One region of the Kosakonia radicincitans DSM 16656 genome, then DNA from elsewhere that is predicted to be linked to it. Evidence: predicted binding sites of a transcription regulator. Region 1 holds the regulator's gene; each other region holds the start of a gene.
The links. Region 1 encodes CRP, which controls carbon source genes, mostly activating them, when cyclic AMP is high. Its sites were predicted from a motif close to ATGTGANNNNNNTCACAT; they were not measured.

Region 1 (3,156 bases):
AAGATTACATCAACTTTATCACCCCGCAGTTTTCCCGTACGCACATCAACTTCCAGCGTGTGCCGACAGTCGATACTTCTAACCCTTTTGCCGCAAAAGGCATTCCGTCACTCGATGAAAGCTTTGTGGTCATTCACTTCCAGAATTTGCAGGGCATTGATTACCCGTGGCTGTTGGCGATGCTGCAAGGTTCGTTTATTTCCCATATGGATACGCTGGTGGTACCGGGCGGCAAGATGGGGCTGGCGATGGAATTGATTATGACGCCGCTGGTGCAACGGCTGATGGAAGGGAAAAAGATTAAGTAGCCCGGCAAACCGATCGCCGGGCCAGGGCATCAGGCTTCGATAACCTCGTAGGAGTGGGTGATCTTCACGGCCTTCTCCAGCATCAACGCTACGGAGCAATATTTTTCTGCCGACAGATCCACCGCGCGGGAAACCGCCGCGTCTTTCAGCGCCTTACCGGTGACGATAAAGTGCAGATTGATGTGCGTAAACAGACGCGGCGCTTCTTCACGGCGCTCGGAAGTCAGCTTCACTTCGCAGTCGGTCACGTCGTGGCGTCCTTTCTGCAGGATGGAAACGACGTCAATTGCGCTGCAACCGCCCGCAGCCATCAGCACCATCTCCATCGGACTTGGCGCTTTATCCCCGGAATTACCGTCCATCAGAATTTGGTGGCCAGATGCGGACTCACCCAGGAAGGTTAACCCTTCAACCCATTTCACTCGTGCCTGCATTTTATTCACTCCGGAGTAGTAATTTTCTCCACAGATTACGCGTACATAACAAAACTCGCAACGGAAGGCGACCTGCGTCATGCTGAAGCGAGACACCAGGAGACAGGCGTGAAAACCTATGCTAAAACAATCTGGATGCTACAGAGATAAATGGATGTTACGCATGTATGCATGACATCGTAGATTAGAGGCCGCAGATAACGCTGACGGCCTACTTCTCAGGACATGAGAAGCTTTGATTGCAACCCCGGAAGCAGGCTGAAACTACATCCCCGCTTTCGGAGCCAGCTTATAACAGAGGATAACCGCGCATGGTGCTTGGCAAACCGCAAACAGACCCGACTCTCGAATGGTTCTTGTCTCATTGCCACATTCATAAGTACCCGTCGAAGAGCACGCTGATTCACCAGGGTGAAAAAGCGGAAACGCTGTACTACATCGTTAAAGGCTCAGTGGCAGTGCTAATCAAGGATGAGGAAGGTAAAGAGATGATTCTCTCTTACCTTAATCAGGGTGATTTTATCGGTGAACTGGGCTTGTTCGAAGAAGGTCAGGAGCGCAGTGCCTGGGTACGCGCCAAGACCGCTTGTGAAGTCGCCGAGATTTCCTACAAAAAATTCCGTCAGCTTATCCAGGTGAACCCGGATATTCTGATGCGCCTCTCCGCACAGATGGCGCGTCGCCTTCAGGTGACCTCGGAGAAAGTCGGCAACCTGGCGTTCCTGGACGTAACGGGCCGTATCGCGCAGACGCTGCTGAATCTGGCAAAACAGCCGGACGCAATGACTCACCCGGACGGCATGCAGATTAAAATCACTCGCCAGGAGATTGGCCAAATCGTTGGCTGCTCCCGTGAGACTGTCGGCCGCATCCTGAAAATGCTGGAAGATCAGAACCTGATCTCCGCCCACGGTAAAACCATCGTGGTATACGGAACACGTTAATCCGTAAAACGGCGCATCGTTTACCCGGCGCGCCGTTTTTCTCTCCTCATGTGGCGCAGGCTGATTTATCACCCCGAAATCAACTACGCACTGCGACAAACGCTGGTGTTATGTCTGCCTGTGGCGATTGGCCTGCTCGTCGGCCATCTGCAACAGGGTCTGCTTTTCTCACTCGTTCCCGCTTGCTGCAATATTGCCGGTCTCGACACGCCGCATAAGCGTTTCTTTAAGCGCCTGATTATTGGCGGCAGTCTGTTTGCGGGTAGCAGCCTGGCTGTGCAATTGCTGTTGGCGGAAGATCTTCCGCTGCCGCTGATCTTTACCATGCTGACCCTGCTACTGGGCGTCACGGCCGAGATCAGCGCATTGCACGCGCGCTTACTGCCCGCCTCGCTGATTGCCGCCATCTTCACGCTCAGCCTCGCCGGGAATATGCCGGTGTGGGAACCACTGCTGATCTACGCGCTGGGCACGCTGTGGTACGGGCTGTTTAACTGGTTCTGGTTCTGGATGTGGCGGGAACAACCGCTGCGCGAATCGTTAAGCCTGCTCTACCGGCAACTGGCTGATTATTGCGAGGCCAAATACAGCCTGCTGACGCAGCACGCCGATCCGGAAAAAGCCCTGCCGCCGCTGCTTGCACGCCAGCAAAAAGCGGTGGATATGATAAGCCAGTGCTATCAACAATTGCATATGCTGGCGGCCAATCAGCATAACGACTACAAACGCCTGCTGCGCGTTTTCCAGGTCGCGCTGGATTTGCAAGAGCATATTTCCGTTAGCCTGCACCAGCCGGAAGAAGTACAAAAACTGGTTGAACAAACCCATGCCGAGCAGGTGATCCGCTGGAATGCGCAGACCGTTGCCGCCCGTTTACGCGTGCTGGCGGACGATATTCTCTACCATCGGTATCCGACGCGTTTCACGATGGAGAAGCAAATTGGCGCGCTGGAAAAAATCGCCCGCCAGCACCCGGATAATCCGGTAGGCCAGTTCTGCGCCTGGCACTTTAGCCGCATCGCCCGCGTACTACGTACGCAGCGTCCTCTGTACATCCGCGATTTGATGGCAGAGAAGCAGCGTCGATTACCATTTCTCCCGGCGCTGAAAAGCTATTTGTCCCTGAAATCCGCCGCGCTGCGTAATGCGGCGCGCATCAGTGTGATGCTCAGTATTGCCGGCCTGATGGGCAGCGCCCTGCATCTGCCGAAGCCCTACTGGATCATGATGACAATTATGTTTGTTACGCAAAATGGTTATGGCGCGACACGCGTACGCATTGTCCACCGGGCGGCAGGAACCATTGCCGGGCTGGTGATCGCCGGGATCACGTTGCACTTTCATGTTCCGCTCGGCTTTACGCTGACGGCCATGTTATTGATTACGCTGGTCAGCTATCTGATTATCCGCAAAAACTACGGCTGGGCGATGGTCGGCTTTACCATTACCGCGGTGTACTCATTGCAACTG
Region 2 (3,156 bases), 2.9 Mb from region 1:
GCCAGATGGAAACCATCGGTTTCTCGCTGTATATGGAACTGCTGGAAAACGCAGTTGATGCGCTGAAGGCCGGTCGCGAGCCGTCGCTGGAGGATTTAACCAGCCAGCAGACCGAGGTCGAATTGCGCATGCCTTCGCTATTGCCGGACGATTTTATTCCTGATGTTAATACGCGTCTGTCATTCTATAAACGCATCGCCAGCGCGAAAGATGCGAACGCACTGGAAGAGATAAAAGTCGAACTGATCGATCGCTTTGGGCTGCTACCGGATGCGGCGCGTAACCTGCTGGATATCGCCCTGTTGCGCCAGCAAGCGCAGAAGCTGGGGATCCGCAAACTGGAAGGCAATGAAAAAGGCGGCATCATCGAGTTCAACGAGAAAAACAATGTCAACCCGGTGTGGCTGATTGGTCTGCTGCAAAAACAGCCGCAGCATTTCCGTCTGGATGGTCCGACGCGGCTGAAATTTATGCAGGATCTGAGCGAACGGAAAACCCGCATGGGCTGGGTGCGTAATTTTATGCAGCAACTGGCCGAAAACGCCGTCGCCTGATGGTCTCAGCGCCGGGCCGCCTGGCCCGGCCCGTTATTTTTCGCAATATTTACAAATATTTTGCAATAGCCAGGGTTTCCCGACACCCTGACCAATCATAATCCCATAACAAAGTTGTATATAAATAACCTCATGATTTAAATGGATTATGGTAATGAGAAGAATTACACGTTTTACCTGCTGGATCACCCTCCTCACCGTTGCGACCATCACCACCCTCACCTTGCCTGCTCGGGCAAATACCTGGCCATTACCAGCTGAGGGTAGCCGTCTGGTAGGCGAAAACCGCTATCATGTGGTGCAAAATGATGGCGGTTCACTGGAAGCGATCGCCAAAAAATATAATGTTGGTTTTCTTGCTCTGTTGCAGGCAAACCCGGGCATCGACCCTTATGTGCCGCGTGCTGGCAGCGTGCTGACGATCCCGCTGCAAACCCTGCTGCCGGATGTTCCACGCAAAGGTATTGTCATTAACCTCGCGGAACTGCGTCTCTATTACTACCCAGCGGGAAAAAACGAAGTGACGGTTTATCCGATCGGCATTGGTCAGTTAGGTGGCGATACCCTGACGCCAACAATGGTCACCACAGTTTCCGATAAACGTGCAAACCCCACATGGACGCCAACTGCCAACATCCGCGCGCGTTATAAGGCTCAGGGGATTGATCTGCCTGCGGTGATGCCAGCCGGGCCAGATAACCCGATGGGGCATCATGCGATCCGTCTTGCCGCGTTTGGCGGGGTTTACCTGCTGCACGGCACTAATGCTGATTTCGGTATCGGCATGCGCGTCAGCTCTGGCTGTATTCGCCTGCGCGATGCCGATATTTCCAGTCTGTTTGCCAACGTGACGCCAGGAACGCCGGTGAACATCATTAATGCGCCAATAAAAGCATCAGTTGAGCCGGACGGTAGACGGCTGGTTGAAGTACATCAACCGCTGTCGAAATCGATTGATGACGATCCGAAAACGCAGCCCATCGTGCTGAATGCCACGATGCAGGCCTTCAAAGACGATGCCCGTAGCGACGCCAGCATAATGAACCACGCAATAGAAATCCGCTCTGGTATGCCGGTTGATGTTACTCGTCATAGTGAGAGCGTCTTGCAGGCTCTGTAGAAAGTGAGCGAAAAGAAAAGGCCCGGCGATATACACCGGGCCTTTTTTATTGCAGTGGCACAGGGAGGAGAGGTTGGGGTTATTTGTAAAGCACCGCGGTACCGTGCAGGTTGTCAGAACCAGTCACTGAAGTGATGCGGAAAGATTTCGCGCCCATTTCATCGGCTTTTTGCGCCAGTTTGGCTTCAACGGAAGAGATATCGGAACCCGCACTGACACCAATGGCCGCAACTTCCTGCTGGCCTGTCGGCGCAGACTGAACTTCAACGGCAGCAAAGCTGGCAAAAGAGAGCGTACTGAGTGCAGCAGCGGCAAAAAGCGCAGTGATGTTTTTCATGATTTTTTCCTGAATGAAGATAAAAGATGTCGTTAACTATTAAGTTAACGATCGATAGGTAAATGATAAGTGTGATCTTCATCACTGGTCAACATATTTTTGTAATGAATGTTAATTAAAGTATTAATTGCTTAACTTTCATAATTATATGTTTTATTAATATGTGCTATTTTGCTGCTGGTCATTGGCGAAGATTATTTTTATAATGGTCGTTCAACAAACCAACAAAGGTTAAGCGGCAATATGACCAGTGAAGTCACCAGTTGCACCAAAAAATGCCGTGGCCGACCGAAAGTGTTCGACAGGGAAGCGGCGCTCGACAAAGCCATGACGCTGTTTTGGCAGCATGGCTACGAAGCCACATCATTATCCGATCTCGTGGAAGCCACCGGGGCGAAAGCACCGACGCTGTACGCTGAGTTCACCAATAAAGAGGGATTGTTCCGCGCGGTGCTCGATCGCTATATTGCGCGGTTCGCCCGACAGCACGAAGCCCAGTTGCTCTGTGAGGACAAACCAGTAGAAACCGCGCTGCTGGATTATTTCACCGCCGTGGCAAAGTGCTTCACCAGCACCGATACACCAGCCGGTTGTTTTATGATCAACACCTCGGCGACGCTGGCAGCTTCTTCGCAGGCCATCGCGCAAACGATCAAATCGCGGCATGCGCAGCAGGAAGATACCCTGCTCCAGTTCCTCTCTCAGCGCCAGCAGCGCGGTGAGATCCCGGCGGAGGCAGATCCTCAGGCGCTGGCTGAATTCCTTGGGTGTGTTTTGCAGGGGATGTCGATCAGTGCACGTGAAGGTGCCAGCGTTGAGAAGCTGCTACAGATCACGCGCACGACCCTGAGACTGTGGCCAAATTTGATCAAGGCATAAAAAAAATGAGACGGGAAACCGTCTCTTTTTTTATCTCTGTGATGGAGATATCACATTTCAATAATAGGTGAAAACTATCAGCTAAATCCCCCGCTTTGCTATTATTAATTGTGATTATTGCCGTGCTAATCATTCAGCAGAATGATACAAATAATAAGCGTCATGATGACACATTCACTGGCCTTCCTTTGCTCTCATTTTTACGCGCTGTAATGCATGACTTGTCGAGGATAAAGGGTACTTCACTGACTGATCACAAGCAGAAG
Region 3 (3,156 bases), 1.7 Mb from region 1:
CTGCCATCATCACCAGCGGCACCGAGGTCATCGGTTCGCCTTTGGCGTTGACGAACTGGTCGTCCACCGCAATGACTTTCATGTCATAACCCCGCGCTTTGGCGACAATCGCTGAGCCCAGTTTGGGATCCGGAGTACAAATAACAAATCCTTTTGCGCCGCTGGCCGCCAGGCTATCAATGGCGTTCAGCGTTTTTTCACCATCAGGGACGGCGATTTTAATCACTTCAAAACCTAAATCTTTGCCCGCCTTGTCGGCAAACTTCCATTCAGTCTGGAACCAGGGTTCTTCTGGCTGTTTAACCAGGAACCCGAGCTTCATCGTTTCAGCGATAGCGGATTGTGACATAACGGCAGCCAGACCGATGGCCGCCAACGCTTTAGTGAATTTGTGCATGGTAAACTCCAGCTTTAGCTTTCTTTTATGTAGGGAAAAATAATTACCGGTTCATTTAAAAGTTAATAAAACAAGGCATTAGAGTCCGCACATCCCTGGACACCTGTGCTGGAAGTAGTTTTAGCGGGAAATTGATTCTCCATAGGAGAGCGGCATCACACCGCAGAATTACAGTAATTCTGTACATAAATTCAGCGATATAGCACATAAAAACAGCCGATTTTGTCAGACAAATAGAAAGGGTAAAAGCAGGATAATCCATAACATCAGCCAGCTTATCCTTGTCCCGGATGCAGGGCGCATCCGGGCAGAAAAATCACCAGCTATAGTAGATATGATCGGCGTGATCTCGCGCTGCAGTTTCGTCCCCCTGCAAACGCGCAGCAATCGTCAACGCAAAATTGAAAGCCAGCCCGAGGCCTTTACCGCTGATCAGGTTGCCATCTTCCACCACTGGCGCGTCCACATACTCACCATCATTGACAGTTTCGTACAGATCGCCGGAGCAGACATAGCGGCGGCCCTTCAGCAAGCCGTTGCCGCCCAGCACGCGCGCAGCAGCGGAACAGATAGGGCAAATTAACTTGCCGGCTGTGTCATGCTGTTCAATAAATTGCACCACCGCTTTGCTGGCAGCCAGATTCACGCTGCCCTGCGGCCCGCCGGGTAAGACGACGGCGTCATACAGCTTTGCCTGACGCTCTGCCAGCGTGCTGTCTGCAACCATCGGGATAGCGTGATAACTGACCACCGCGCGGGACTCCGCGCAGGCCAGTGTTTCGACTTCAATATTTAAGCGACGCAGGATATCAATGGTGATAATCGCTTCTGCTTCTTCGAAACCGGGCGCCAACAACACCGCCACTTTTTTCATGTCCGACTCCTTACGTTGAAGGTGGGTTGATTAAAGTGGGCTTATTGTTGATCAAAACAGCGTTTCATAATTCCCGCTGCGTCACATCCCTGCCAGGCAGAGTCCTTAGTGAGCTTCCCCCTGAGGGGTAAATTTCAGTTCAATTAAGGCGATAGCTTTCTGGATTGCACGGCGGGTAACCGGGTCGGCCGCTGCCGGGTGGGTAGCAAAATCGATGCTCTTAAGCTGGTGAGACATTTTCTCACGCACTTCGACCGGCGCGATGACGTCGATAACGTCGAGGATCTGTTTGATGACGAGTTGACAGGCAACGATATCGGATACCAGTTCCTGGTCGGTGGAGAGATTCTGTGACATAGGCGCTCCTTAAATAAAGTGCGCCATAGTAGCGGGAATTCATGTGTATGAGTAGGCCTGGCAGGCGGACGACAGGCATAAAAAAACCTGCTTCAGCAGGTTTTTTTATCATCAGAACATAGCGCCTGGCGGTACGTCTTTGAATGTTTTGCAATAGGTTTCAAACATATGCTTCAGAATTTTACGCAGTTTCATTTTTGCTCCGGCGATTTGTTATGCAGGTGTTACGTCTCAATGCGTACATAATATGACCTCCATCACAAAAATCAACCATCATGTGATAGAAATCACGTTTCAAAAAATGAAAATGCAGTAGCTTTGTTAAAAATTCAGTTATAAATCCTGCAGTTAGCGCACTAAAGTTTTCTTTAGTATTCTCAATTATTTTTGCAAATGGCAGATCCACAATGAGTGAAAGCACCCTTTTGCGGAAGACTGGAGGTCTTTCTCCCGCTGCGCTACTGGTAGCCGGCGCTTTCTTTATGGAGTTTATCGACGGCACGGTAATCGCGACCGCCCTGCCGGATATGGCAAAAACGTTTGGTGTCGAAGCTGTTGCGCTGAACATCGGTATCAGCGCTTATTTAATTACCCTTGCTGTGCTGATCCCGGCCAGCGGCTGGATCGCCGATCGCTTTGGCGCGCGCAATGTCTTTTCCATGGCGCTGGCTATCTTCACCATGGCATCGATATTGTGTGGGCTGTCGACCAGCGTAGAGATGTTTGTCAGCATGCGTATTTTACAGGGTGTTGGCGGCGCATTGATGGTGCCGGTTGGGCGCCTCGCCGTACTGCGCACCACGCCAAAACATCAGCTTATTACCGCCATCGCCACGCTCACCTGGCCCGCGCTGGTCGCGCCGATCATCGGCCCGCCGCTGGGGGGATTTATTACACATTACGCTGACTGGCGTTGGATCTTCTTTATTAATGTGCCGCTGGGAATTATGGCGATTTTGCTGGCGCTGCGCATCATTCCCAATATTCGTGAAGAGGAGCGGCGCCCGTTCGATTTACCGGGGTTTATCGCCACGTCGATGGCGATGGTCAGCCTGGTTTATGCCATGGAGGATTTAGGCGCAGAGCAGCCGCAAGGCGTGCTGACCAGCGGGTTGCTGATACTGGGCGGTTTAACGCTGGCCTTTACCTTGCGCCATTTCCGGCGTGCGCAATGGCCGATGATCCGGCTGGATGCGCTGCAGGTGCCGACCTTTCGTGTGACGATGTACGGCGGCTCGCTGTTTCGCGCATCAATAAGCGCCGTCCCTTTTCTGCTGCCGCTACTGTTCCAGGTCGGTTTTGGTATGGATCCTTTCCACGCTGGGCTGCTGGTGCTGGCGGTATTTGCCGGTAACCTGACGATCAAACCCGCCACGACGCCGCTGATTCGCTGGCTGGGCTTTAAAAAGTTGCTGCTAATTAACGGCGCGCTGAATGTGCTGGCGCTGCTGGCCTGCGCTTTTCTTACCTCGGCAACGCCTGTCTGGCTTACCTTTGTGGTGCTGTTCCTGGGCGGCGTCTTCCGTTC
Region 4 (3,156 bases), 820 kb from region 1:
ACCTTCCGACAAAAACTGCGCGGCAGTTTTCTGCTGCAAACGCTGCTGCTGACATTTCTGGTGCTGGCGCTGTTCGGCCCGCTGCTGAATCTGCTGATCTGGACGGTGGCGGAGAGCTGGTTCTTTCCGCATACGCTGCCGAGCCAGTGGGGGCTGAAATACTGGAGCCAGGTGTTTAGCCCATATAGTGACGTTTCGGGTTCGCTGTCGGTAAGCGTGTTGATTGCCGTGCTGGCAGTGCTGGTTTGCCTGATCATCTCTGTACCGGCTGGTTATGCGCTTGCCCAGCGCGGTATGCCGTGTCGTGCGTTCTTTATGCTGCTGTTTCTGATCCCGCAGGCGTTTCCCAATCTGACGGTGTATATGAACGTGGCGCGGCTGTTTTATCAGTGGGGACTTAATGGCACGATTGCCGGCGTGGTACTGGTGCACAGCGTGCATGGGCTGATGTATTCCATCTGGATAAGCGTCGCGGCGTTTTCGTCGCTCGATCCGCTGCTGGCGCGCGCATCGCGCAATCTGGGCGCCGGGCCGGTGTATACGTTTTTCCATATTATTCTGCCGCAGGCCGCGCCAGGGCTGATTGCCGCCAGCATCTTTGTGTTTCTGGAATCGCTGGATGAGTTCACCGCCACCTTCTTCGTCGGCGCACCGGATATCACCACGCTGCCTATTTTGCTTTATACCGCCAGTATGTCGGGCAACTACCAGGTGTCGTCGATCACCGCGCTGATCCTGCTGGTGCCGTCGGTGCTGTTTATGCTGGTGATCCACAAGTTTATGCGCCCCGAGATGCTGTCGAAGCTGGGGAAATAAGCGGGCAGGAGACAATAAAAATGACGGGCTCCGTAAGGCAACCTGTCACTTCAGATACCGTCAAAAATAGCGACCATCGCACGGCGAATAACGTCGCGCCGGGCGTTATTTACTGAGGTTTTTTTCCATTCGACGATACAGAACAGCAGCGTGCTGATGGAGAAAGTGATGCCTCAGTAGCGCAGCGGCAGCGGGTTTAATTAGCCCGCATATATTATTTTCTGGATGGAAGATATCATTCCCATGCGAACGAAATCACAAAAGGAAATTTTTTTTCGGCAGGCAGGGGATATTCAGGGCTAAGTGGAGACACAAAAAAAAGCGCCCGCAGGCGCTTTTTTATCAGGTAATGACCATCGGCCAGTCTGGCGGGGCTTTACTTGAGACGTCCGCCATGACCTGCACCACGTTGTGCCAGATGTTGGTGAGATCCATCACTGTAATGCCCAGCAGACCGGTCGCGAACCAGCATGCCGCTGCTAAACCCATGCCGCTGCTGATCACTGCCAGACCGATATAATCAGCCCGACGGAAGCGAATATTCAGCGTGCTGGCCATAAACATCAACACTGCGCTCAATAACTGCCAGCGCAACAGAACTACGCTGGTGGTAAAGGTAGCCATGAAACCATCCTCAGAAAGAATCGAATACCGGGCGGACCAGGCGTTACGCGCGAGTGGCAAAGATGACGCAGAAGTCCGCAGAAGTAGCACAACAATGTGAAACGGGCTGGCCGTTTCAAGAATGTGTGAACTGTATCACATTTGATGATTTATTCACCAGTGGGAAAAGCATTTTTTGCGGGGTATTCCTACTAATTTTGGTGGGTTTGGCCGCGTTTTTTTCACCAGGATATATTGCTTAGCACTTGCGAGAATTAACCCTGGTATTATTCATGTATTAAAGTGATATTTAGCACCCTAATTGCCACAATATTTACAGTCCGCGGAACATATATTATGCTTGTGTGGTTAGCTTTATTTACCTGTTGATGATTATTCAGGCATCTGATCTCTATCGATATATTCTTTCTTGTCACGGTTTATGCGCAGTGCGCGTTTACGTTATGTGACAACTGTGGGCGAGTGTTTTTTCTTCCTGATTAAATCATGGCAGGTCGGTTTGGTGTTAATAACCTGCGAAAAGAAAAAATGAAAACAGAGAATTTAGCCGTTTCTTTAGGAGACGGTGCTGCGGCATTGACGCTTCTGGCGAAGTTGATGCCGTGGCTCGCTGCGCAACGCTCTATGGAAGATATATTGTCGGTCATCAACGCGTCCCTGGGCGCGCATCTTGCCTGGGTGGTGATCGAGCAGGACGACGCATGGCAGATAGCCTGCAGCGGAGAGATGGAGTGTACGATCCGCGATGCGCAGACCCTGCTGGAACAGTTGCAACTGCGCCGTAATCAGCGTGCCTGGCGCGTTATATGCTGGCGACGGCATGTTGGAAAATTATTATTTCCGACACAGTCATTCTCCACCAATAAATTGCAAAGCGGTATATTATGTAAGCTGAATTATAAAGATGCGAGTATCAAAGGTTATTTCTTTTTAGCGTTTGCCTATCCTTTGCCGTCACTGTCAATAATCAAGAACGTGGTTATTATTCTGGTGGAGAAGCTTAAAGATTATATGGAGGAAATTCTTGTCAGAGAACGTGCCGCTAAAGAAATGCAGCGCGTCGTAACACAATATAAAGCACTGTTCGATCGTGCCCCGGTTTTAATGAATTCTTTCGATAAATCGAATCGTTGTATTTTATGGAATGGCGAGTGTGAACGTTTATTTGGCTGGAGCATTAATGAGCTTAATCAGCAGCCCGATCCATTAGCACTCTTTTTCCCCGATCCGGAGATGCGCCAGCAAATTCGCTCTTCGATTAATACTTCGCCCGCCGTCGATATGCATGAGTGGCATCCGATACGGCGCGATGGTCAGATGCTGACCGTGCTTTGGTCAAATATTTTGCTGCCGGATCGCTCGATCCTGAGTATTGGCCTGGATATCACCGAGCGTAAAAAAGTGGAGCGGCAGCTGGAGAAAAAAGCGACGATTGACGATCTGACCGGCTGCTATAATCGTTTTTCTATGCTACGGAAGTTAAAGGAGGCGCTGGTACAGTGCAAACCTGAGGATTCTCGTAGCCATTTCAGTCTGTTAATGCTGGATCTGGATCACTTCAAAAATATCAACGATCGCTGGGGACATCTGACGGGCGACGCAGCGCTGGTGCATTTTTGTGACCAGATTCGTGAGCATAGCGATCCCTCTTATCTCTTTGGCCGTTTGGGGGGTGAGGAATTTCTGATTTTGATGCCGCACATCGATCGTAAAAAT

Region 2: bhsA (multiple stress resistance protein BhsA) is a predicted target of CRP. The motif match lies at 2,081-2,098, and genes of this name have one in related genera.
Region 3: azuC (stress response protein AzuC) is a predicted target of CRP. The motif match lies at 1,904-1,921, and genes of this name have one in related genera.
Region 4: Y71_RS25985 (YjcB family protein) is a predicted target of CRP. The motif match lies at 1,564-1,581, and genes of this name have one in related genera.

The regions. Positions count from the first base shown of each region.
Region 1 covers NZ_CP018016.1:405,291-408,446, reverse strand. Annotated here, with positions in the region: gene Y71_RS01885 (phosphoribulokinase) at 1-308, shown strand, start outside; gene Y71_RS01880 (OsmC family protein) at 338-742, opposite strand; gene crp (cAMP-activated global transcriptional regulator CRP) at 1,054-1,686, shown strand; gene Y71_RS01865 (YccS/YhfK family putative transporter) at 1,735-3,156, shown strand, end outside.
Region 2 covers NZ_CP018016.1:3,344,089-3,347,244, forward strand. Annotated here, with positions in the region: gene mfd (transcription-repair coupling factor) at 1-554, shown strand, start outside; gene ldtC (L,D-transpeptidase LdtC) at 703-1,674, shown strand; gene bhsA (multiple stress resistance protein BhsA) at 1,754-2,011, opposite strand; gene Y71_RS16075 (TetR/AcrR family transcriptional regulator) at 2,255-2,890, shown strand.
Region 3 covers NZ_CP018016.1:2,145,892-2,149,047, reverse strand. Annotated here, with positions in the region: gene Y71_RS10530 (arabinose ABC transporter substrate-binding protein) at 1-397, opposite strand, end outside; gene Y71_RS10520 (DJ-1 family glyoxalase III) at 714-1,271, opposite strand; gene Y71_RS10515 (DUF2766 family protein) at 1,377-1,628, opposite strand; gene azuC (stress response protein AzuC) at 1,740-1,823, opposite strand; gene Y71_RS10510 (MFS transporter) at 2,036-3,156, shown strand, end outside.
Region 4 covers NZ_CP018016.1:5,401,486-5,404,641, reverse strand. Annotated here, with positions in the region: gene Y71_RS25990 (ABC transporter permease) at 1-816, shown strand, start outside; gene Y71_RS25985 (YjcB family protein) at 1,159-1,440, opposite strand; gene Y71_RS25980 (GGDEF domain-containing protein) at 1,969-3,156, shown strand, end outside.